DNA from 4 places in the Devosia sp. Leaf64 genome. Region 2 is predicted to be linked to each of the others. Evidence: predicted binding sites of a transcription regulator. Region 2 holds the regulator's gene; each other region holds the start of a gene.
What was found. Region 2 encodes LexA, which represses DNA repair genes until DNA is damaged. Its sites were predicted from a motif close to TGTTCNNNNTGTGTTCNG; they were not measured.

Region 1 (4,569 bases), on a different contig from region 2:
TGGATACGCCGCCGACACCGACCAGAAGCGCCAGGGCCGATGCTCCAAGCCAACGGCGCGTACGCGAAAGAAGAGTGGGACGCATAAGGAATAGTCTCCTTCGAAAAAGCTCTCAACAGCTTGTGGGATTACATATGGAACGTCGCGCCTTTCTGTGAAGTTGCGCCCACATTAAGCTTTCGCAATGTTGCAGGCAGCATTGCGGCAGGGGGGCGCGACGAGACGTGATCAGCCCCATTTGGGCCACAAGGAACATTTGCGCACCATTTTCCATTGCTCCGAAAACGGAGATGAAAATGGCATTTCGCAAGGGTTCGAAAGTCAGCTGGAAGTGGGGCGCCAATACGGCCGAGGGCAAGATCGTTGAGCGCTTTACCAAGGACGTCACCAAGACCATCAAAGGCACCAAGGTGACACGCGAAGCGAGCAAGGCCGAGCCGGCTTACCTCATCGAGCAAGACGACGGCGATAAGGTGCTCAAGAGCAAGAGTGAATTGAGCGCGGTTGGAAGGTAGTGTCGCGGGGCCCCCTCCCAGCCTCCCCCATCAAGGGAGAGGTGTTTGGCTAGTGGCCTTGAATAGATCGTGCCTCATACTCGGTGCGCCACCTCCCCCTTGATGGGGGAGGCTGGGAGGGGGTGAAGCCCCAATCACCAGCCTCTAATTCCGATCCCCCGGCTCATCCACCACGAGCCGCAAGGTCGGTTGTTCCTCGCTCCCGCCGTCCCAACCCGCCGGCAAGCTCTTCCCCGATTTCGCGCCCAATTCGCGCAGCATCTCAACCTGCCGCACCACATTGCCACGGCCCGTCGAGAGCTGATCCTTGGCCTTGGCAAAATCCTGGCTCGCGCGCTCGATGCTCGTGCCGACCTTGTCCATGGTCGACAAGAACCCGGCCACCTTCTCGTAAAGCGCGCCGGCGCGCTCGGCGATTTCCTCGGCGTTCTGGTGACGCTTTTCGATGTCCCACACATTGCGGACGGTGCGCAGCACCGTCATCAGCGTCGTCGGTGTCGTCAGCATGACACCCTTGCCCATCCCGAATTCGACGAGCTTGGCATCATGCTGGATGGCCGTTGCGAGCGCGGATTCGATCGGCACGAACATCATCACGTAATCAAGGCTCGACTTTGCGGCGCGATGATAGCTCTTGTCCCCCAGCGTCGTGATATGCCCACGCACCGAGGTGATATGCGCCCGCAAATGCTGGTCCCGATCCAATTCGGCGCTGTTTACGAAGGCTTCGAACGCCGTCAGCGACACTTTCGAGTCGATCACCAGCCGGTCGCCATTCGGCATCAGGATTTCAACGTCGGTCCGGACGCGCTGCCCATCCTCGCCGCTATGGCTCTGCTGGACGAAATATTGCTCGCCTTCGCGCAGCCCAGATTGCTCCAGAATGGTTGCGAGGATCATTTCCCCCCACGCGCCCTGGGTCTGCGACGACCCCTTCAGCGCGCGCGTAAGATTCTGCGCTTCGGTGGTGATCTGCAGATTACTCTCGGCTAGCGCGCGAATGCGCTCGCCCATGGCGGAGCGATCTTCGACGAGGTTTTTGTGAAACTCGGTGATCTTGTCCTGCAAGGGCTTGAGAAGCGTATCCACCTGCTCGCGGTTTTGCCGCGTAAATGTCTCGCCATGGCTTTTGAGCACATCGCCGGCAATGGCCTTGAACTCGTCGGTCATCTGCTGGCGCGCATCCATAAAGCGTTTGAGGTTCGCTTCGTTTTGCCGCGCCTGCTCGTCGAGCCGGGTGCGCATGGCGGCAAGCTCGGCCGTCAGCCCACTCGATTTGTCACGCTCGCTGTCGAGCAAATCTGCCGCGCGTTCCCGTTCACGCGCCAGCGCCAAGTCGAGATCGCGGATGCGCATGTCGCGCTGCGCGATCTGTTCGAGAAAACTCGCCTTGAGATTGTCGCTAGCCTCCCGCGCCGCATCTTCCGCGCGCTCGGCATTGGCCCGCGCATTCCCGACCAGCAGCACAAAGGCCAAGCCGACGAGCAGCAAAAAACCAATCGCCAGCGCGAGGCCCAGGGTTACCGGCACCGAGCCGGCCATAAACAAAATCGTGTCGAATTCACTCATGGCATCAGTTTACCCGATTCTTCCGTTCTTAAAATGTTCTATTCTGCGCCGGGCGTAAACGACCTCCGCTGTTGACCGATTGGCCTCAAGACGCCATATCACTGGCAAATCCAGATATCGCCGGACCTTTGCCATGGCCATCCGCCCAATTCTCATCATTCCTGACGCGCGCCTGCGCGCCGTTGCCGATCCGATCGTTGAGGTCGACGACGAGATCAAGACGCTGGCCAAGGACATGCTCGACACCATGTATGACGCGCCGGGCATCGGCCTCGCCGCGCCCCAGATCGGTGTCTTGAAGCGCATCGTGGTCATGGATCTGGCCGGCGAAAAGGAAACGCCAGAGCCGCTCGTTATGATCAATCCCGAGATCACCAATTTTGGCGACGAAATCCAGGTGACCGAAGAGGGGTGCCTGTCGATCCCCGAACTCTATTATGAAGTCGAGCGCCCTTCGACGGTGACGGTGAAATACACCGATCTTGATGGCAAGGAAGTGACCAAGGACGCCGACGGCAAGCTCGCCGTCTGCATCCAGCACGAACTCGATCACCTCGATGGCGTGCTCTACATCGACTATCTCAGCCGCTTGAAGCGCGACCGCGTGATCAAGAAGTTCGACAAGCAAGCGAAGCTGGCCGCACGCTAAGAATTTTTCTCCGCGCCGGCGCGGAGAAAATTGCCCAGGAGTAAAGCCAATGCGCGTCGTCTTCATGGGCACGCCCGAATTTTCCGTGCCGACGCTGACCGAGATCGTCTCCGCCGGCCACGAAGTGCTCGCCGTTTATACGCGCGCGCCAAAGCCGGCCGGCCGCGGCCAGGCCGAGCGTAAAAGCCCGGTGCATGAAGCGGCTGAAAATTTCGGCATTCCCGTCTTCACGCCGAAAAGCCTTCGCAATGAGGCCGAGCAGGCTCAGTTCGCTTCGCTCGGCGCCGAAGTCGCCGTGGTGGTCGCCTATGGCCTGATCCTGCCCAAGCCCATTCTCGAGGCGCCGGTTGAGGGCTGCCTCAACCTCCACGGCTCCTTGCTCCCGCGCTGGCGCGGCGCCGCGCCTATGCAGCGCGCCATCATGGCCGGCGACAAGCAGACCGGCATCGTCGTCATGAACATGGATGAAGGCCTCGATACCGGCGCAATGGGCCCAACCGAGATCATTCCCATCGGCCCCGATATGACGGCGGGCGAACTCCACGACCAGATGATGCGCCTCGGCGCCGATCTCATGGGCCGTGCCCTGGCGGCGCTGGAACGCGGGAGCCTTGATTTCACGCCCCAGCCCGAAACGGGCGTCACTTATGCGGCAAAGATCGAAAAGGCCGAGGCCAAACTCGATTTTTCCAAATCCGCCGAGGAAGTTCACAACACCATCCGCGGCCTCTCGCCCTTCCCGGGCGCGTGGTTCGAACTGGAACTGGCGGGCAAGCCGACGCGCGTCAAAGCCCTGCGCTCGACGCTCGCTTCCGGCAGCGCTGCGCCCGGCAGTCTGATCGGCCCGGACCTCACCATAGCCTGCGGCACCGGCGCCGTCCGCCTCACCCAGGTGCAGCGCGAAGGCAAGGGTGCCATGGACGCAGCGACGTTTTTGCGCGGGGCCGGGGTATTGCCGGAGCGGGTGGTTTGACGACTTCGTGCCTTCCGGCACCCCCTCCCAACCTCCCCCGTCAAGGGGGAGGTGCCGCCGTGAGATTGAGGCTGCATAGCGGCCAACCCACAGCTCCAACACCCTCCCCCTCGCGGGGAGGGATGGGGAGGGGGGCGAGAGCCACGATGTTTATGCGGGACGACGATGCCCCGCTATAAACTCACCCTCGAATACGACGGAACCCCCTTCTGCGGCTGGCAGCGGCAAGCCGATCGGATGAGCGTTCAGCAAGCCCTCGAAGAAGCCATTTTTCGCTTCTCGGGCGAAACCATCGTCACCCAGGCATCCGGCCGCACCGATGCCGGCGTGCACGCCCTCGGCCAGGTCGTGAGCTTTGACCTCTCGACCGACCGCGACCCGTTTCGCGTGCGAGAGGCCCTCAACTATCACCTGCGCCCGCATCCCGCGGCAGTCATTGCCTGCGAACTTGCGCCCGACACCTTCGAGGCCCGCTTCTCGGCCCTCGCGCGGCACTACGAATATCGCATCCTCAATCGCCGCGCCCCCGCCGCGCTTGAGCGCCATCGGGTTTGGCACGTGCCCATGCCGCTCGATGCGGATGCCATGCACGTCGCCGCCCAAAAAATCCTCGGCCGACATGATTTCACGACGTTTCGCTCGTCCGAGTGCCAGGCCAATTCGCCCATCCGCACGCTGGATCATTTCGCCGTGCGCCGCGAGCTCGACCATGTGATCGTCACTGCCAGCGCGCGCAGCTTCCTCCACCATCAAGTGCGCTCGATGGTCGGTTCGCTCAAGCTCGTGGGTGAAGGGAAGTGGAGCCCCGATGATTTCCGCGCTGCGCTCGACGCCGCCGACCGCAGCCGCTGCGGCGCCATGGC
Region 2 (4,569 bases):
CGATCGGGGGCTCGACCAATGCCCCGATCCATATCCAGGCGATCGCCAAGCATATCGGTGTCGAGCTTGAGTTGCAGGATTTCCAGACCTATGGCCACAAGGTGCCGCTGCTGGTGAACCTGCAGCCGGCCGGCGAATATCTGGGCGAAGACTACTACCATGCAGGCGGCGTGCCGGCTGTGGTCAACGAACTGATGTCGCAAGGCCTGATCCGCGAAAATGCGCCGACCGTCAACGGCAAGACCATTGGCGAGAATTGCCGCAATACGACGATCCAGGACGATAAGGTCATCCGCCACTTCGACAATCCGCTCAAGGTGGATGCCGGCTTCCTCGTGCTGCGCGGCAATCTCTTTGACAGCGCGATCATGAAGACCAGCGTGATCTCGTCCGAATTCCGTGAACGCTACCTCGCCAATCCCGAGCATCCTGGCATGTTCGAAGGCAAGGCCGTGGTGTTCGATGGTCCTGAGGATTATCACCACCGGATCGACGATCCGTCGCTCGATATCGATGAAAACACGCTGCTCTTCATGCGTGGCGCTGGTCCGATCGGCTATCCGGGTGCGGCTGAAGTGGTCAACATGCGGCCGCCAGCCTACCTCATCAAGAAGGGCATTCATTCGCTCGCTTGTATCGGTGACGGCCGTCAGTCCGGCACGTCGGGTTCGCCTTCTATCCTCAATGCGTCTCCGGAAGCAGCTGCAGGCGGTAACCTTGCGATCCTCAAGACTGGTGACCGCGTCCGCATCGATCTGAACAAGGGCGAAGCCGATATCCTGATCTCGGCCGAAGAAATCGCGACCCGTCGCGCGGCGCTCGAGGCTGAAGGCGGCTACAAGTATCCCAAGCACCAGACGCCGTGGCAGGAAATCCAGCGCGGTATCGTCGGCCAGCTCGGCGAAGGCGCGATCCTGAAACCGGCTGAAAAGTACCAGCGGATTGCGCAGACAGAAGGCCTGCCAAGGGATAATCATTGATCACTTGATCCTTCGGTCGTCACCACCCGGCTTGTCCGGGTGGTCCATCTTCGAGACGGATGGATTGCCCGGACAAGCCGGGCAATGACGATAGCGGAGAGGACAAACGTTACAGGCCGGGCAGCACAGAGTGCCGCCCGGCCTTTTTTTTGGCTGACGGTTTTTCACGGTGACGGGCGGCCATTGGCTCTACCTGTTTAGACATTGGGAGCCAAAGGCCGCCCGTCACAGGATCCGGAGTTTGCAGCAGGTCCGGGATCAGGCGCGAACGTTATTTCGGTCGCGGCTGCCGTATTTCAACTCCCCGCCCGGATAGGCGCCCCCATCCACCGGCCATTCCGCCCGACCCTGCGTGGGAGCCGTGTGACTGGCGGAATGGGGAGAGTATGGGCGAGGTTTTGGGGAGCGGGGAGAAGATGGATAAGTATTTTGGGGTTTTGGGGTTTACCCCACCTAGTTTGCCATTCGGGCATAGCCCTCATGGCCCTCTCTCCTGAAGTTGCGCCACTGGCGCAATTTTGCCTGCGGCCGGATCGAAGCCATTAGTAGGAGGAGGGACGCATCGAGTTTGCCTAAGTGACAGCCCTTTTCACCGCTGAGATATGAAATCCGCTGCTGCAGGCTAATCGCACTCGGCGTAGAAACGCGATCGCGACTAAAGAATGTCACGCTCAATCCGGATAAGAGCTTAGATGTTCGTGGATGATGCGCCAAGCATCACCGCGCTTGGCGAGCACCGTGGTGCCTCGTCCTGATCCTTCGGCGTCTTTGCCATCGACCACAGCGCGCCAACAGAACCGATAGGTGCAGCTCGCTGCCGTGTCGCCGTCCGCGATCCAGGTGAGGTCTTCAAGCCAGTACGTCTCGTTCTCAAGACGCTGCCATGTTCGTTCGAAGGCACTGCGAATGGCATCGATGCCGGTGAAACTGCCGGAACTGAACCAGAAGACTGCATCGGGATCGATCAGCGGGACCAGCAATGAAAAGTCGTGATGGTTGATCAGGTCGGCATAAGCCGCCATCACCGTTTTGGGTGTGGCGGCGCCGGGCATTAGTATTTGCGGAGGAGGCCGACGAGGCGGCCTTGAACTTTTACGCGATCCGGCGGGAAGATGCGGGTCTCGTAGGCCGGGTTGGCAGCTTCGAGTGCGATAGTGTTGCCCTTGCGCCGGAGGCGTTTGAGGGTGGCCTCTTCGTCATCGACCAGCGCGACGATGATTTCGCCGGTGCTGGCCTGATCCTGCTTTTTGATAACGACCGTGTCGCCATCGAAAATGCCGGCGTCGATCATGGAGTCGCCGCGGACTTCCAACGCATAGTGTTCGCCCGCGCCAAGCATTTCAGGCGGGACCTGAATGGTGTGGGAATGAGTCTGGATCGCCTCGATGGGCGTACCGGCAGCGATGCGCCCCATAACCGGGATCGAGATCGGTCGGGCATAATCCTCCGCGGCGATGCCGCGTGGCTGTGGCGCGCTGACTTTTCCGAGGCTGCCTTCGATAACCGACGGCTCAAACTTGGCTTTGCGCCCGCCGAGGGATGGGTTCATGGAATCCGGCAGCTTGACGACCTCGAGGGCTCTCGCCCGGTTGGGCAGGCGGCGGATGAAGCCACGCTCTTCGAGCGCAGTGATTAACCGATGGATGCCTGACTTCGACGCTAAATCCAGCGCATCCTTCATTTCGTCGAAGGATGGGGGAATGCCGCTTTCCTTCATCCGTTCGTGGATGAACATCAGCAATTCGTGTTGTTTGCGCGTCAGCATCGCCGGTGAGCCCTAGAATCGGAACGGATACGGAACGACTATATGTGTTCCGTCTATGTTCCGCAAGAGTCTCCCATCTTTGCCAAATAGAGGCGCAGTAGAGATTCTCGCTTTCGCCGGAAGACGTCGCGTCAGCGGCAAGACTAGAGCACGGCGGCGAGGTCTTTCGCCAGTTGGGCGAGTTCGGCGTCGTCAGCACGGCCGCTGGCATGGGCGCCGAAGGCGGTGCCCTCGTAGGCAGGGATCAGATGGAAATGGAGATGAAAGACGGTCTGGCCAGCCGGGGCCTCGTTGAACTGGGCGAGGCGGATGCCGTCGGCTTTCGTTACAGTCTGCAGGGCCTTGGCGACGCGTTGGACGAGCGGCATCACCGCCGAAAGGGCCGCGGGATCGGCATCGAGAAGGTTACGCGATGGGGCCTTGGGAATTACGAGGGTGTGACCCTTGGACTGCGGAAAAATGTCGAGCATGACGAGGGCCGTGTCGTCCTCGTAGACCTTGTGGCAAGGCAGTTCGCCCTTGAGGATTTTGGCGAAGATATTGGTTGGGTCGTAGGTCATCAAAGCCTCGGATTATTCGGCAGCGGCGAGCGCTTCGTCGCCGGCATTGTTGGCATATCGGAAGCGGAAGAAATTGAGGACGGCAAGGCCGGTAAGGGTCACCGGTACATATTTGAAGCCGCGGGTGATGAAGAAGAGAGCGATGCCGACCGCCGTTTCCGCCGACATCGCGCCCTTGCCCATGGCGGAGGTGAAGGAGGAGGGGACAATGTGGCGATAGATGAGGTCGTCGGAGCGATAATAGTGGCGGGCGCGGGCAGCGAAGGCGCGCTTCGAACTGGAATAATCGCGCAATTCATCCATGCCCATATCGCCGTGAAATTCGACCTCGGAGCCGAGCGCCCAGACCTCCGGCGCGAGGAGCCTATCCTTGCCCATGAGGGTGAAGCGCTCGATCAGGTCGCGAAACGTGACGTAATTGGCGTTCCAGCAATCGTCCGTTTTGGCGCCGTGCGAAAGGATCAGAACGTCGGCGCGCGCGAGCTTTTCGTCCATCGCGGCGTAATTTCCGGCGGTGAAATCGACGCCGGACTTTGCCGTTTCGACAATGCCGCCCCGCTTTTCGAGTGCTTTGACCATGGCCGAGCCGAAGGCGCCGCTTGCGCCGGTGATGAGGAAGCGCCGGCCAGCAATCTGGCAGGTGGTGCCGACCAGGAGATCAAAGGTATTGGCAAAGGAGGAGAAGAAATTGTGCGGATAGACGTGGTGCATGGCGTGGTAATTGTTGTTGACCCACAAGAGGCCTTGCTTGCCGCCCACGCGGTCCATCGACATGTGATTGTAGTCGAGCCCTTCCTCGCGGAGGGTCAGCGCGAACATGACGGTGCGGATGACGGCAACGACGGCCACGGGCTGCCAAGGCAGCGCGAGGAGGAACAGCGCGATTGCGGCCATCGAGGTCAAATATTCGGGCAGGACGTGAAACCAGATATTCTGGCGGGCATAGGCCGGATTGACCTGCATATCGAGACCGAGGAATTTATGGTGGACCCAGTGCCAGGACGAGAAGGTGCGCAGCAGCGGGATCTTGGAATTTTCCCAGCGGTGCAGCAGCCAGTGCAGGGTGTCGAACAGGGTCGTTGCCACTACGAAGACAAGAAGAGCTTCGATAATGAAGGCGACGACATCCCACAAATCCATTAGTCCCGGGTCTCCTGATCACTTGATGCGCGCTGTCTAGCACAATCGATCGGCTGGGGCTAACGCTCCTGCCGATCGCCGCGCCGGTATGGCGTAAACCCTTCAAGCGCCTCTTGTTCCCGCT
Region 3 (4,569 bases), on a different contig from region 2:
CCTCATCGGTCGCACTCTCAAGGGCCTCGAAGAGGTCATCAGCGTGTCGATCGTTGAGCCCGAGCTCAGCGCCGAAGGTTGGCGCTTTGCTCAGCCCGATCCGATCAATGGCGCCACCTATATGCACGAGATCTACACCAAGGCCGATCCTGAGGTCAGCGGCCGCGCCACCGTGCCGGTGCTCTGGGACAAGAAGCTTGGCACCATCGTCAACAACGAGAGCGCGGATATCCTCCGCATGCTCAATTCTGGCTTCGGCGCCTTGGCGTCCAACCAATACGATCTCTACCCGGAAACCTTCCGCGCCGAGATCGACGCCCTCAACGACTATATCTATCCGCGCCTCAACAATGGCGTCTATCGCGCCGGCTTTGCCACCACCCAGCAAGCCTATGACGAAGCCTATGCCGATGTCTTTGAAGCGCTCGACACGCTTGAAGACAAGCTCGAGGGCAAGTCATTCCTCTTCGGCGAAGCGCTGACCGAAACCGACATCCGCGCCTTCGTGACGCTTGTTCGGTTCGATGCCGCGTATCACGGCCTCTTCAAGACCAATCTCAAGCGCATCGCCGATTATCCGAACCTGCAGGCCTATATGCTGCGCGTGCTCGACGTGCCGGGCGTGCGCGCCACGGTCGATATCGACCACATCAAGCGCGGCTATTATTCGATCAAGACGCTCAACCCCAATGGCATCGTCCCACGCGGTCCCGCCATTCCTGGGCTTTACGAGCCAGCCGCCAAATAGGGCAAAGAAAAAGGGCCGGGGTTGAACCCGGCCCTTCGTGTTTCTAGTGGCCCATTGCCGGGCCGCCGTGACCGCCTTCCGGCTTCTTCACGAAGAAGGCCGCAACGATCATCAGCACCGAAACCACTGCACCGCAGAGGAAGCCCGCACGAATACCGGCGGCCAGTGCATCGACTTCACCAAGCCCGGCGGCAGCACCCGAAGCGGTCTGCAGGCTCATCACCGCCACGAAAAGCGCGATACCCGCGGCACCCGCCACCTGCTGTACCGAGCCCAGAATAGCGCTCGCATGCGAATAGAATTTTGGCGGCACCGAGCTCATCGACGAGGTGAAGAGTGGGGTGAAGGTGAAAGCCAGACCAATGCTGAGGACGATATGGCCGGCGATCACGCCCCAGATCGGGGTATATTGGCTGACCATGGTCAGCGCCCACATCACCGCCGACACGGCGATTACGCCGGGCACCAGAAGCGGCCGCGGCCCCACCCGGTCATAAAGCCGGCCGACGACAGGCCCAAGCACACCCATGAGCAGGCCGCCCGGCAGCAGGATCATGCCCGTCTGCAGCGTATCGAGGCCAAGCACCTTCTGGGTATAGATCGGCAAGAGGATCGAGCTACCAAGCAGCGCCACCATCGCGATCGCCATGGTGATCAGCGCCAGCGTATAATTCCGGTGCTGGAGGGTCCGCAGATCGAGCAGCGCCTTGTCGTCATTCTGCAGGCCGAACTGACGCTGCACAAACAGCGCCATCGAAACCACACCCACGACGATCGGAACCCAGGCCGGGACCGCCGAGCCATGCTCTGCGCCTTCCCCGAGGCTCGAGAGCCCATAGACGATGCCGCCAAAGGCAAAGGCCGAGAGGATTACCGACAGGATATCGAGCGGCGCGAAGCGCGGCGTCGACACATTGCGGATACGGCTCGCCCCGATCACGAGCGCTAGGATCGCGATGGGCAGGGTGAAATAGAACATGAAGCGCCAGTCGAAATGGGCAAGGATAAACCCGCCGATGGTCGGGCCGATGGCCGGCGCCACCGACATGACGATCGAGATATTGCCCATGATCTTGCCGCGACTTTCGGCAGGCACCAGCGTCATGACGGTGGTCATCAGCAGCGGCATCATGATGGCCGTACCAATGGCCTGCACCACACGCCCGACGATCAGCAATTCGATCCCCGGCGATACGGCGCAGATCGCCGTACCCACGGCAAAGACCGTCATGGCGATCATATAGATCGGCCGCGTATTGAGCCGCTGCAGCAGAAAGCCCGTGATCGGGATCACCACAGCCATGGTCAGCAGGAATGCCGTCGTCAGCCACTGCGCGGTGCTGGCGCTGATATCGAGATCGGTCATCAGGTGCGGAATGGCGACGCTCATGATGGTTTCGTTGAGAAACACCACGAAGGTCGACACCAGCAAAAGCGCGATCACCAGCCGATTGCGCGCGGCATTGTCCGGATGGTGCGGTGCGCTTTGCGGCAAGCCATCGAAGCCAACAGTATCAGTTGTCATTTCCAAACCCTCTCTCAAGCGCGCGACATCCGTACGACGCTCCGCGTCTTTACGGTTCGACATCGCTCTTTTTTTTTCCGCGACAGGGGATGTCAGCAGCCACAAATTGCTGGCCGATTGGAAGCATATTCAGGCCCGATCGTCTGGTCCCGATGCGCCACCCCTTAAACAGTTGCCCTTGATAGGATCTCCGCTTCAAAGCGTCCAGTCCGAGCGTCGCAACGCTGCAATGCGAAACAAAAAGTGAGAACATAAGTAGAACTTTGTTCTTGTTGCGTTCCATTCCGATTGCTAGATTCGGTGCTGTTCCCGGTTCGATTCCGAAGCGTGCTGGGATTAGGGAGATTTCTCATGGCCCTCTATCAGGCCCCGTCTTTCGAAGCCCTTGAACGCTTGAGCCAGAGCCGCGATGCGGACCTCGCCCGGCGCGAGCTGCTCAATTCCGATCGCATCCGCGGTCGTGGCGCCCAGACCAACCGGTCCGGGCGCTTCGAAATCCATGCGCGCGAGAATTTCGACGATGGCTGGGGTTCGGTCGAAACTCTGCCGACCTTTGAAACGGTCGAACATGCCGAGCGCGCCAAATCCATCATCACCAGCAATGACAGCCCCGATATCGGTTTCGAGCGCTCGATCAACGCCTATCGCGGCTGCGAGCACGGCTGTTCCTATTGCTATGCCCGCCCCACTCACGCCTATCTCGGCCATTCGGCGGGCGTCGATTTCGAGCGCGAGATCTACGTCAAGACCAATGCTGTCGAAGCCTTGCGCGCCGAACTGTCGGCCAAGTCCTATCGGCCCAAACCCATCGCCATGGGCACCAATACCGATCCCTATCAGCCGGCTGAACGCAAGCATAAGCTGACTCGCTCCATCCTCGAGGTCATGCTCGAAACGCGCCATCCGGTGATGATCACCACCAAGTCGGCGCTGATCCTGCGCGATCTCGATCTCCTGACCGAATTGGCCAAACTGGGTCTCGTGAAAGTCGCGATTTCGGTGACATCGATGGATCACAAACTCAGCCGCAAGATGGAGCCGCGCGCGTCCTCGCCTGCCCGTCGCCTCGAAGCCATCCGGCTCCTCAGCGAAGCCGGCGTGCCCACCGCGATCTTTGCCTCACCGATGATCCCGGCGATCAACGACATGGAACTCGAACGCATTCTCGATGCCGGCAAAGCCCAGGGCGCGCTCAGCGCCTCAATGATCCTCCTCCGCCTGCCCGGCGAAGTCCGCGACGTGTTTCGCGAATGGCTCCTTCGCCACTTCCCCGATCGGGTCCGCCATGTTCTCTCGCTCGTCCGCGACACCCGCGGCGGGAAGGACTATGACTCCCGCTTCGGCACGCGCATGACCGGCGAAGGCCCCTACGCCACCCTCCTCCGCCAACGCTTCGAAAAAGCCCGCGAACGCTACGAACTCGACGCCAAACTCCCGAGCCTCCGCACCGACCTCTTCATCCAGCCCCAGCTCGAAAGCAAACAGATGAGCTTGTTTTAGGTTTTTCACCTTTGTTTTGGGACGGCCGGAATAGTGGTGGCCGTCACCACCCGGCTTGTCCGGGTGGTCCATATCGAGGCAAAGTGGATTGCCCGGACAAGCCGGGCAATGACGTCGTCAAAGGCTTAAAGCCTCACTCGCCGCGACACGCTCAGCGATAAACTCCAGCAACGCCGCATCCCGATAATCCCGCGCCGCCAGCGTCGCCCCGGCCTCGACCAATTGCGCCGGCTCAAGCCCCGTCGCCATACCGATCGTCGCAATCCCTGCCGACGTGGCCGATTTCAGCCCTGTGCGCGAATCCTCAAACGCCACGCAATTCGCCGCATCCGCCCCCAAGATCCGCAGACCCTCAAGATAAGGCAGAGGATGCGGCTTGCCGTGTTCCAGCTCGTCCGCGATCACCAGGCCCTTGAACCGGTGCCGCGCGCCGATCGAATTCAACAACTGCTCAGCATTATCCCGCGGTGCATTGGTCACCGCCACTGCCGGCAAACCGATCGAATCCGCCCAGTCGAGCAATTCGAACAGGCCATGCACCGGTTCGATCCCTTCAGAAGCGAGTTCGCGGAACAGCGCTTCCTTGCTCATCATGATGTCCCACTGCCGCTCTTTGGTCTCGCCCGGCAAAAAGCGCGCGCCGATCGCCTCATTGGCGAGCCCCTGCAATTCCCGCCCAAAGCGCTCCCGATCGAAATGATGACCATAGGGCGCAAAGGCTCGGTTGAAAGCCTCGAGATGCAGCGGATCGCTTTCCACGAGAGTGCCATCGATATCGAAAAGCAGGCCAGCGCCA
Region 4 (4,569 bases), on a different contig from region 2:
AATAGGGCGAGACGCGACCGCTGTCCAAGTGAAAGTGTGCGAATGGGCTTGCTTTGCCGCTCCGGCTCAAAGCCTGCGCCGGCGAGGAGGCTGATGCTGCGCCGGTCACCTTCATTGTAGCGCGAGAGGATAAAATCGAGCGGCGTCATATTGAGGGGCAGCCAATCGAGGGCCTGATCAAGATAGCCAGGGACGATCTGCGGACTGAGCCTCGTACCGTCGACGGATGTGTTCTGGAGGGCGGCAGCGACACGGTTGACCAACTGCGACTTGCCGGCGCCGTTGCGGCCCAAAAGGACGACGCGATCCCCCTGGAAGATATGCAGCTTATCGATGGAGAATAACGGCCGACCGTCTGGCGTCTCTATCGCCATGTTTTCAAAAGCCAGCATGACACGGGCCTCTGCACCGCTATTGCCCAGCATAACCTTGCCAGTCTTCTCGCGGTGAACCGAAACGGCCTGGGTCTCGATCTTTTCCGCACGCTCGCGAAGCTGCTTGGATTTGACCGTCAGCAGATCGCTGCCGGAGTTGATGCCGATATTGGTGAGCTTGGCCGCCTGCTTGCGCAGTTGCGCAACTTCCTTAAGATCGCGTTGGCGCTGGTGCTCGGCAGATTGGTCCGCCTCATCAAGGGCAAGGCGCGCATGACTATACGGCAGCGGAAAGAAGTGAGACTGCTCCGGACGAAGGAAAAGCGTTCGATTGGTCGCTGCGTCGAGAAACTGCCGGTCGTGGCTCGCCATGATGACAATCGTCTGGCGCGGCAAGGCCGCAAGCCAGGTTTCGAGCGCAGCGATGCGGCCGAGATCGAGATGGTTGGTGGGTTCGTCGAGAAGCAAGAGGTCCGGCTCGGTGACCCAGCCCCGCGCGATCAGCCCCAGACGCTGCCAGCCTCCGCTGAATTCGCGTAACGGCTTGCTGACCAGATCGAGTGGAAAGCCAAGGGAATCAAGGGCGACATCGGCGCGCCAGCCTTCGGATTCACGATCTGCCGGTGGCAGCGCAGCCTCGACGAAATCGCGCAGCGGCGTGTCGAGCGCGGCCTCGGGAACGTCTTGCGCCACATAGCCGATGGTGAGGCCACGGGAGCGGGAAAGTTCGCCCTCACTGAGTTCGGCCTGACCGATGATGGCTTTGAGGAGTGTGGATTTGCCGCGCCCATTGGCGGCGACGAGACCAACCCGATCGCCATCGCTGAGCGACAAGGTCAGATCGGAAAAGAGGACTTGGTTCGAGCGGAGACTGGCATTGCGGAGGCTGAGATTTGCCATTGGAGAGGTCTTTCTGGGGAGCGCAGCGACAAGGCGCGCGCGAATTCCATCGATAAGGCATCCCGACCGAAGTCAGCATGCCGTGACGGGCAAACCAGAAGGATCAATGACTTTTAGAGAGCGTCCGAACCGTGCTGGTCAGCCCTGCAGCTTGAGCCACAGGGCATGAACGGGGCCACGCTGGCGATGATGATAAAAAGCAGTCATGCATCCCTCCCCGGTTCGATTGGACAGATAAAGACCTAATCCAAGGTCCTCACAAAGGCAAGGCATCAGGTCAGATAGAAAACCAGGCTCGCGAGAAGCATGGCGCCAAAGCGCGGGACGCGAAACTGTGCCAACCGGTACGCAATACTGAAGGATCCGGCTCTCGGCAAAACGCCAGCAGAAGAACCGAAATGGGGCGCTGGATACGCAGTACTGGTCCCATTTCGGGTTCGCATACGGCAACTCCTTACAAAAAACCGTATGCGCCCAGAGTTAGCAGGGCGCGCTTAAGAAAGTGCTTTCAAGATGCAAACGAGGGGTAAACTCAGACACTAAACTTGGCCCGAATTTGAACGCATCGCAGGAGAAAGCCCGGAAGTCCGGGCTTTTTCACATGACGAACAATCAGCGAAGTTGCTGGATATCCCTGATCCGATCGCGGCAATAATCGAACTTGATCAGATAGGTTACGCCATCGCGGCTTGCTTTGACCTGAACAACGCCGCTGTCGGGGACGTTGAGGTAGATCCTCGAATATCCACGGGCGGCGATGGCTTCGCGGATCTGGCGGTCGGTATAGCACAAGGCCATCCGCGGCTTGAAATCCTCGGCCTGATCGCCGAAATGAATCCCGAAGCCAAAGCTCTGCGCCGAGACGGGGGCAGCAAGCAATACGCCCATGAGAGCTGCAGAAAGTATCAAGCGCTTGGCCATGACAGTCACTCCTCATCTCGTGCGGGATCGCATTATGCCAGAACGATGATGAACCCGAGAGAAGTTCCGTGTTCATTTTTCGTTCATGTTGACGTATACACTGAACGCCCTTGGCTGTGGAATTAAACGCGCGCGCCAGACCCGCACGAATCCTTGGGTTAAGATAGATTTTCGACGCCCGATTCGGGCTCAGCGATGGAATGTGCATGTCAGAGCCTATCGATCTCTTTGGCGGTTCCGCAGCCCCTCAGAACACCGTCCCGACCCCTGCTCCGAGCAAAGCGAGCACGCCCAAGGCGTCGCCTGTGGGTGGGGACAGTTATGGCGCGTCCGATATCGAGGTGCTCGAAGGGTTGGAGCCGGTGCGGCGCCGTCCTGGCATGTATATCGGCGGCACCGATGCTAACGCCTATCATCACCTCTTCGCCGAGGTGATAGACAACTCGATGGACGAGGCCATTGCGGGCCACGCGACGCGGATTGAGGTGCATCTCGGGGCCGACGGGTATTTGACCGTTGGCGACAATGGGCGCGGCATTCCGGTCGAGAAGCATCCGAAATTTCCGGGGCGCTCGACGCTCGAGATCGTCCACACGATTTTGCACGCTGGCGGCAAGTTCGACTCGAAGGCCTATGAAACTTCGGGCGGATTGCACGGCGTTGGCGTTTCGGTGGTCAATGCGCTTTCCGACGACATGATCGTCGAGGTGGCTCGTGACCAGCAGCTTCATCGCATCATCTTTTCGCGCGGCAAGGTCGTCGAAGACGTCGTCAATGTCGGCCGGGTACAAAACCGTCGCGGTACGGTGACGCGTTTCCATCCTGATCCCGAGATCTTTGGAGCTGCAGCGCATTTCTCGCCGGGCCGGATTTTCAGGATGACCCGAGCCAAGGCTTATCTCTTCGGTGGCGTCGAACTACGCTGGAGTTGTGACGAGAGCCTTGCCAGCGACGAGGTTCCGGCGAAAGCGGTGTTCCACTATCCCGACGGCTTGAAGGATTTCATGACCGCGCGGATCGAGGGCGAAACGCGCATCGTCGACGATATTTTTGCAGGCAAGACCGGTCGCCCCGGTAGCCATGGATCGGTGGAATGGGCCATTGCCTGGACCATCGAGGATGGCAGCACCTCGTCTTATTGCAACACGGTACCGACACCTGATGGCGGCACGCACGAGGCTGGGCTGCGGCTCGTTCTGCTGCGAGGGCTCAAGAACTATGCGGAGCTGACCAAAAACAAGGCGGCAGCGGCTTTGACGGCAGAAGACGTGCTCGGGCATTGCAATGCCATGCTGTCAGTCTTCGTGCGCGAGCCCGAATTCGTTGGGCAGACCAAGGACAAGCTGGCGTCGCAGGAAGCCACGCGCATCGTTGAAAACGCGCTGCGCGATGCATTCGACCACTGGCTGGGATCATCGCCACAACAGGCGGGCAAGCTTCTCGATTGGGCTATCGAGCGGGCTGAAGAGCGTCTGCGCCGGCGCAAGGAAAAAGAGATCGACCGGGCGAGTGCGACGCGCAAGCTTCGGCTTCCCGGCAAGCTTGCCGACTGTACGCAGAACGCGGCGCAAGGCGCGGAACTCTTCATCGTCGAAGGCGACTCCGCTGGTGGCTCGGCCAAGCAAGCGCGCAGCCGCGCCAATCAGGCTGTGTTGCCGCTCCGCGGCAAGATTCTCAACGTGGCAGGCGCGAGCCGGGAAAAGATGGCCGCGAGCCAACTGATCTCGGACCTGATCCAGGCGCTCGGCTGCGGTACGCGGGATCGCTACACCGAGGATGATCTACGTTATGATAAGATCATCATCATGACCGATGCTGACGTCGATGGCGCCCATATCGCTTCGCTGCTCATCACTTTCTTCTTCCAAGAAATGCCGCGGCTGATTGAGAATGGACACCTCTATCTCGCCCTGCCCCCGCTCTATCGCATCAGCCAGGGCGGCAAGACGCTTTATGCGCGCGACGACGCGCATCGGGCTGAGTTGATGGCAACGGAGTTTACCGGCAAGAGCAAGGTCGAAACGACCCGCTTCAAGGGCCTAGGCGAGATGCCGTTTGCTCATCTTCGCGAGACGACTATGTCACCAAAGACCCGTACATTGCTGCAGGTGAAGGTGCTGGATGACCACGTTGCTACCAAGACGACGGTAGATCGTCTGATGGGGACCAAGCCGGAAGCGCGGTTTGAATTTATTCAGGAAAATGCGGCTTTTGTGACGGATCTGGACGTTTAGGGCCGGTCTCACCGACGGCGCATTGCTTCCCTGCGGTCGTCATTGCCCGGCTTGTCCGGGCAATCCAGTTTGCCGATGTGTGGACCACCGGGACAAGCCCGGTGGTGACTGTGGGGGATGTGTCGTTGTCCCACCATGGG

Region 1: rmuC (DNA recombination protein RmuC) is a predicted target of LexA. The motif match lies at 2,108-2,125, and genes of this name have one in related genera.
Region 3: ASE94_RS02560 (PA0069 family radical SAM protein) is a predicted target of LexA. The motif match lies at 2,519-2,536, and genes of this name have one in related genera.
Region 4: parE (DNA topoisomerase IV subunit B) is a predicted target of LexA. The motif match lies at 2,265-2,282, and genes of this name have one in related genera.

Annotation. Positions count from the first base shown of each region.
Region 1 is NZ_LMLO01000006.1:169,358-173,926, forward strand. Features, by position in the region: gene ASE94_RS04600 (Do family serine endopeptidase) at 1-85, opposite strand, end outside; gene ASE94_RS04605 (DUF2945 domain-containing protein) at 297-515, shown strand; gene rmuC (DNA recombination protein RmuC) at 660-2,084, opposite strand; gene def (peptide deformylase) at 2,218-2,733, shown strand; gene fmt (methionyl-tRNA formyltransferase) at 2,783-3,706, shown strand; gene truA (tRNA pseudouridine(38-40) synthase TruA) at 3,872-4,569, shown strand, end outside.
Region 2 is NZ_LMLO01000018.1:230,165-234,733, reverse strand. Features, by position in the region: gene ASE94_RS10305 (IlvD/Edd family dehydratase) at 1-980, shown strand, start outside; gene ASE94_RS10300 (nuclear transport factor 2 family protein) at 1,652-2,032, opposite strand; gene lexA (transcriptional repressor LexA) at 2,032-2,745, opposite strand; gene ASE94_RS10290 (HIT family protein) at 2,889-3,308, opposite strand; gene ASE94_RS10285 (hypothetical protein) at 3,318-4,445, opposite strand; gene ASE94_RS10280 (GNAT family N-acetyltransferase) at 4,505-4,569, opposite strand, start outside.
Region 3 is NZ_LMLO01000004.1:125,203-129,771, forward strand. Features, by position in the region: gene ASE94_RS02550 (glutathione S-transferase family protein) at 1-748, shown strand, start outside; gene ASE94_RS02555 (MDR family MFS transporter) at 792-2,273, opposite strand; gene ASE94_RS02560 (PA0069 family radical SAM protein) at 2,625-3,773, shown strand; gene ASE94_RS02565 (HAD-IA family hydrolase) at 3,891-4,569, opposite strand, start outside.
Region 4 is NZ_LMLO01000021.1:796,426-800,994, reverse strand. Features, by position in the region: gene ASE94_RS16875 (ABC-F family ATP-binding cassette domain-containing protein) at 1-1,274, opposite strand, end outside; gene ASE94_RS16870 (hypothetical protein) at 1,887-2,195, opposite strand; gene parE (DNA topoisomerase IV subunit B) at 2,402-4,429, shown strand.